2 linked regions of the Martelella endophytica genome follow. The protein of the gene in region 1 binds, or shares a complex with, the protein of each later gene. Links are inferred from orthologs where the notes say so. Each region holds a gene or a part of one and is shown on either strand. Other genes may lie near its edges. The genes, in order: dapF and TM49_RS20835.

The links.
Region 2: the proteins of dapF (region 1) and TM49_RS20835 are in contact, whole or in part, in a solved structure (PDB 5YGU), measured with the Escherichia coli proteins. The link is inferred for Martelella endophytica from one-to-one orthologs.

The regions. Positions count from the first base shown.
Region 1 is NZ_CP010803.1:1,966,928-1,970,082, forward strand. The notes cover bases 265-3,100. They hold dapF (diaminopimelate epimerase), read left to right. Parts: upstream 265-1,161; coding sequence 1,162-2,040; downstream 2,041-3,100. Other genes in these bases: TM49_RS08875 (DMT family transporter), read right to left, coding at 265-846; mtaB (tRNA (N(6)-L-threonylcarbamoyladenosine(37)-C(2))-methylthiotransferase MtaB), read left to right, coding at 2,133-3,100. Also shown: more of TM49_RS08875, read right to left, coding at 1-264; more of mtaB, read left to right, coding at 3,101-3,155. UniProt on the Escherichia coli protein: Involved in the succinylase branch of the L-lysine biosynthesis and in the biosynthesis of the pentapeptide incorporated in the peptidoglycan moiety. Catalyzes the stereoinversion of LL-2,6-diaminopimelate (L,L-DAP) to meso-diaminopimelate (meso-DAP).
Region 2 is NZ_CP010803.1:4,468,829-4,472,116, forward strand. The notes cover bases 71-3,039. They hold TM49_RS20835 (RNA pyrophosphohydrolase), read left to right. Parts: upstream 71-1,281; coding sequence 1,282-1,797; downstream 1,798-3,039. Other genes in these bases: TM49_RS20830 (MFS transporter), read right to left, coding at 71-1,035; TM49_RS20840 (diacylglycerol/lipid kinase family protein), read left to right, coding at 1,870-2,772; TM49_RS20845 (metallophosphoesterase family protein), read left to right, coding at 2,786-3,039. In the rest of the region: more of TM49_RS20830, read right to left, coding at 1-70; more of TM49_RS20845, read left to right, coding at 3,040-3,288. UniProt on the Escherichia coli protein: Master regulator of 5'-end-dependent mRNA decay.

The sequences.
Region 1 (3,155 bases):
GGCGTGCTCGCGCCAGATGGTAAACACGCCGGCGCCGACCACGATCAGCGCACCGATGACCATGTGGCTGGTCAGGGTCTCGTGGAAGATCAGAACGCCAAACAGCGAGGCGTAGACGAGCTGCAGATAGGTCACGGTCTGCACCGTGACGGCTTCCGTCACCTCCAGCGCTCGGATCAGGCAGTAATGGCCGGAAATGCCGGTGATGCAGAGTGCCGCGAGCCAGCCCCAGTCGGCCCAGCCGACCGTTTCCCAGAAGAACGGGCCGATGAGGCTGGTGACCACCAGGCCGACGATGCCGGTGTAGAACAGGCTGACCTCGGCGCCGTCATAGCGCCCTGCAAGACGGGTATAGAGCGAATAGAGCGAGAAGGTGATGCAGCAGCCGACGGGGATCAGTGTCAGCATCGAGAAATTGGCGTCGAACGGATTGATGATGATCAGCACGCCGAACAGACCGATGATGATGGCGATCCAGCGCCGCCAGCCGACCTTCTCGCCGAGAAGTGGCACGGAAAGCAGGGCGACCACCAGCGGCGCCGACATGAAGATCGCCTGGCTCTGCGCCAGCCCGACCATGGCAAACGACAGGATGGAGACAAAGATCTGCCCCACGAGCAGCAGGCTCCGCCAGATCTGCAGGCCGAGATGCTGCGTGGCGATCGCCTTCCTGAAGCCGACCGGCGAACGCGCGGCGAGGATGACGACGAACGCGCCAAACGCCCAGAACCGCACCATCGAAATGAAGAAGGGTGAATAAAGCGGTCCGAGATGGCGCGTGATGGCATCCTGGATGGCGAAGATCGTGATGGCGGAGAAGGCGAAGACGATACCGGAGACCTTCATGCACAAAACCTGCCAGCACTGCGGCCGGCCCGGCCTGGGGCGGCGGACGACTTCGAAATGGTAAACAACATGAACAGAACTTTCAGATGCCCCGGATTTCGGCGGGGCAGCGGCGTCAGAATGGCGAGGCTCGGGGAGGAGAGGTCGCCGGGGAGGGATGGGCCGACACTACACCGTGAGAAACCCGCTGGCAAAGGCTTGAAGGTGGTGCATCAGTTTTCCGCGCGTTTTTTTGGCGACGGTCGGATATCCACTGGTGACCGGCGCCGTTCTTGACCATATAACGCGCCGGGAAGAGATGAGCGGAGCCACGCGATGACGCAGACGAACGACAAGGCGCCGATGATGCGCATGAACGGGCTTGGCAACAAGATTCTCGTGATCGACATGCGCGGCCGCCAGGACAAGGTGACGCCGCAGGCGGCGATCCGCCTCAACGCTCACCCCGACACGGCCTTCGACCAGATCATGGCGCTCTACGATCCGCGCGACGACGCGCCGGACGGCTGGATCGACATTCTCAATTCCGACGGATCGATGGCGCAGGCCTGCGGCAACGGCACGCGCTGTGTCGTCGACTACCTGAACGCGGCCTCCGGCCAGACCCGCTTTGCCTTCCGCACCATTGCCGGTTCACTTCTTGCCGAACGCCACGGCGATGGACTGATCTCGGTGGACATGGGCCCGCCGGAATTCGAGTGGGAGAAGATCCCGCTCGCCGGCCCGGCGGCAGATACGAAGCACATCGCGCTGGCCGAGCCGCATGAGGCCGACCCCGCCCTGCAGCGTTTCTCCGCCGCTTCGATGGGCAATCCGCACGCGGTGTTCTTCGTGCCGCGCGATGTCGACAGTTACGACATCCTCGCTTTCGGCCCGCGCTACGAGCATCATCCGATGTTTCCCGAGCGCGCCAACATTTCGCTGGCGCAGGTCACTTCGCCGTCCTCGCTGTCGCTGAAGACCTTCGAGCGCGGCGCCGGCCTCACGCTCGCCTGCGGCTCCGCCGCCTGCGCCGCCGCTGTCTCCGCTGCCCGTACCGGGCGCACGGGCCGCAAGGTCACGGTCTACCTGCCGGCCGGCGCGCTGGAAATCGACTGGCGCGAGGACAACGACCACGTCGTCATGACCGGGCCTGCCGTGCTCGAATGGCGCGGCGCGGTTGAGCCCGCAACGGGCGAGTGGGAGCGGCTTTAGGCATCGCGCCCAGCCTTTCCTCCACCAGACTGAGCTTCCAATCCGGCCGGGATTGCGCCATATAGCGGCCAAACGAAACCGCGACGAGCGCGATGACCATCAAGACCCTGACATTCGGCTGCAGGCTGAACACCTATGAGAGCGAAGTCATGCTCAAGGCCGCGCAAGAGGCGGGGCTTGAGGATGCCGTTCTGGTGAATACCTGCGCGGTGACCGGCGAAGCCGTGCGCCAGGCGCGTCAGGCGATCCGCAGGGCGCGACGGGAGAACCCCTCGGCCCGCATCGTTGTGGCCGGCTGTGCGGCGCAGACCGAAAAGGAGACCTTCGCGAAGATGCCGGAGGTCGATGCGGTGCTCGGGAACGCCGAGAAGCTGGAAGCACGACACTATCGCGCGTTGCCGGATTTCGGCGTCGCCGCCGAAGAAAAGCTGATCGTCAACGACATCATGAGCGTGACCGAGACGGCGCCGCAGATGGTGGAGAGCATTGACGGCCATGTGCGTGCCTTTCTGCAGGTGCAGAATGGCTGCGACCACCGCTGCACCTTCTGCATCATCCCTTATGGTCGCGGCAATTCCCGTTCCGTGCCGATGGGCGCCGTCGTTGATCAGGCCCGCAGGCTTGCCGAAGAGGGCTATCGCGAGATGGTGCTGACCGGCGTCGATGCCACATCCTATGGTGCCGACCTTCCGGGCGCGCCGACGCTCGGCCTGCTGGCGAAGACGCTGCTGAGGCAGGTGCCGGAGATTGCCCGCCTCAGGCTGTCCTCGATCGACAGTATCGAGGTCGATCGCCATCTTCTCGATCTCATCGCCGACGAGCCGCGCTTCATGCCGCATCTGCACCTGTCGCTGCAGCATGGCGATGACCTGATCCTGAAGCGGATGAAACGCCGGCATTCCTCCGCCGATGCGCTCGGCTTCATGGCGAAGGCCCGCGAACTGCGCCCCGGCATTGCCTTCGGCGCCGATTTCATCGCCGGGTTCCCGACGGAGACCGAGGCGCATTTCGAAAATCTGGTGCGGCTTGCCGAAGAGGCCGATATCGCCCGGCTGCATGTCTTTCCCTATAGCCCGCGTCCCGGAACGCCGGCAGCGCGGATGCCCCAACTCGAC
Region 2 (3,288 bases), 2.5 Mb from region 1 along the record:
CTTTTCCGCTCCGGCTGAGAACAGACCGCCGCCACCGGGCCCGAGCGGAAGCAGCCCGAACAGGGTCGCGCCATCGTCCGTCGAGACGACGCCGAGCGTCGCCATGATCAGCATGACGAGGGCGGTGACGATCACCGGGCCGGCACTCACCAGCCGCCCGAGCCGGGCAGCGATGAAGCAGCCGAAGATGGCCGCGACGTTCAGCACGATGCCGAAAATGCCGATCTCCATGGTCGACCAGCCGAAGGTCGCCGCCGCGAAGGCGCCGCCGAGGATCAGCAGGCCGTTGACGCCGTCCATGTAGAGCATGCGGGCAATGAGGAAGCGGAGCAGGTCCGGCCTGTCCTTAAGCGAGAGCACCGTCCGTTTCAGTTCGGAGAGGCCTTCGGCAACGGCATGGCCGGCACGCTTGCGCCGCGCGATATCCGGCGTGAAAACCAGCATCGGCAGCAGGAAGATGAGGTACCACGCAGCCGAGAGCGGTCCGGTCAGCCTCGCCGGCTCTCCTGCGATGGCATCGAGCCCGAACAGTGCGGGCTGGCCGAGAAGGGTGAGGCCGGTATCGGGATCGGCAGCGAACCAGAGAAGGAAGCTGATGAGAAAGATCATGCCGCCGAGATAGCCGAGCCCCCACGCATCGTTCGAGGTCCGGTTGAGAGCTTGAGGCGGCACCAGATGCGGCAGCATCGCATCGTTGAAGACCACGGAGAGTTCGGCCGCGACGGTCGCGAGCACGATGAAGGCCGCCGGCCAGAAATAGCCGCTGCCGGGCGCGGCAAGCCAGAGCATTGCGAGGCCTGCGACCTGCAGGACGGCGAGCATGCCGATGAACCGCTTGTTGCCGCCGGCCGCATCCGCGAGCGCGCCGGCCACCGGCGCGCCAAAAGCGATGATGATGCCGGCAACCGTCGCGGCATTCGCCCAGGCCGCCTGGCCCGCAACCGGGTCGGCCCCGAGCTCGTTGACGAAATAGGGACCGAAGATGAAGGTGGTGACGACGGTGAAGAAGGGCTGCGCGGCCCAGTCGAACATCATCCATCCGAAAACGCCGCGTCGGCCACCCGTCGCGATATCTGTTTCGTCGCCGGCAATCGTCAAGCCACCATCCCCTGCATAGAACGTGCGGCAGCATTGTCTGCGGCACTGTGCTTGTCCAGAGCGGACATCGTCGTTGCGGTACTGTCGCGGCACCTCTTCGCCGGATCGGCAGACGGTTTGCCTTTCCCGCCTGATGCGCTAGGGATGGTCGCGTCAGCCCCTGCCCCAAAGGAAATCCCCGCCATGCCTGCACGACGCGCCCACGACCTGCCCTATCGCCCGAATGTCGGCGTCATGATCCTCAATCCCGAAGGCAAGGTCTGGCTCGGCCGGCGGCTTTCGGAGAACAACACCGAGTCCGATGGCACACCGCAGCTCTGGCAGATGCCGCAGGGTGGCATAGATCCCGGCGAGACGCCGCTTGTGGCGGCAAAACGCGAGCTTTACGAGGAGACCGGCATGAAGACGGTCGAACTCCTTGCCGAGACCAGGGGATGGATCAACTACGATCTTCCCGACCATCTGATCGGTATCGGCCTGCACGGGCGCTACCGTGGCCAGACCCAGCGCTGGTTCGCCTTCCGCTTCAACGGCGACGAGAGCGAGATCGCCATCGATCCGCCGCCTGAAGGCCACGCGCGCGAGTTCGATGCCTGGCAGTGGGCCGATATCGACGCGCTCCCCTCGCTCATCGTCGCCTTCAAGAGGGCGGTCTATGAACAGGTCGTCGCTGAGTTCCGGCACCTCGTTTCCGGCTGATCTGCCGAAACTTTCGGTCGTGCAATGCGTTCTTCAGGTGCGGGGAAGCCCGCCGCCGCAAGAGGGATCCCGATGCCGCCCGGCAGGTTCGAACAGTGCCACATCGTGTTGAACGCCAATGCGGGGAGCGCCGAGAAGGCGGACCTGGCGGAAACGCTTGTCGAGCGCTTCACCGAAGCCGGCATCCGCGCGACCATCGATGCCGATCGCGAAGCGCCGCTTGAGGCGCGTATTCTTCGCGCCGTGGAAAGCGAGGCACCGCTGATCGTCGCCGCCGGCGGCGACGGCACGGTCACGGCGATCGCGGAGGCCCTGATCGGTACCAGGAAGACGCTTGCCATCGTGCCGCTTGGCACGGCCAATCTTCTCGCGCGCGATCTCGATATCCCGCTGGATATCGATACGGCGATCGGCGCGATCCCCGACATGCACGTCCGCCACATCGATGCTGGCGTGCTGAACGGCCGGGTTTTCCTGCACAAGGTGGTGGTCGGGCTGGTGCCCGGCATTGCCGCCGGACGGGAACGCATCCGCCACCGCTCCGGCCTTCGCACCTATCTGGGCCTCGCCGCCTATTTCCTGCGCCGCCTCGCCCGCGCCCGACCGATGATCGCGCGGATCGAAAACGGCGAGAGCCGCACCGAGAGGCTCTATTCGGTGGCTGTGGCCAACAATGGCTATGACGAGGGCTTCGGGCGCTTCTTCGCGCGAAGCCGGCTTGATCGCGGCGTGCTCTGCCTCTACCGCATCCGGCGGCTGACACTCGCCGATGTTTTCCGACTGACCATCGGCATGCTCATCGGCCGCTGGCGCAATGACGTGGCGATCGATGTCGCCGAAGTGCGCACGGTGCGGCTGCGCGGCCGCAAGCCGGCAACGCAGGTGATGATCGACGGCGAAATCGCCCTGATCACCGGCACGCTCGATTTCTCGATCCGACCCGGCACCGTGGCGGTGCTGGCACCCCCAAGCTGACGGGAGAGCCCCGATGCGCATCGCCCACCTCTCAGACCTCCACTTCGGACATCACGACGACGGGCTTGCCGGCATGATTGCCGACGAGGTCAACGCCCGCCGACCCGATCTCGTCGTCGTCAGCGGCGATTTCACCCAGACCGGCAGCGAGGCCGAATTCGAAACCGCCGCGGCCTTTCTGGAAACACTCGATGCGCCATTCTTCGCCGTGCCCGGCAATCATGATGTCCCGGCGCGCAACCTGCTCGCACGCTTTACCGAGCCATACGGCCTCTATCGCACCCATATCCACCCCGAGATCGAGCCCCTGTTTGAGGGGCGAAAGGTGGTGCTTGCCGGCATCAACACGGCGCGGCGGCTGCGACTCGGCCTGAACTGGTCGCACGGCTCGATCAACGGAAAGCAGCTTGGTGCCTTGCGGGAGCGCCTGGAGACGGCAGACCCGGCCGCCATCCGGGTGATCGTCGCGCATCATCCGTTGCTGCAGCCGGAAATCCCCGGCGAGAAGGCGATGCG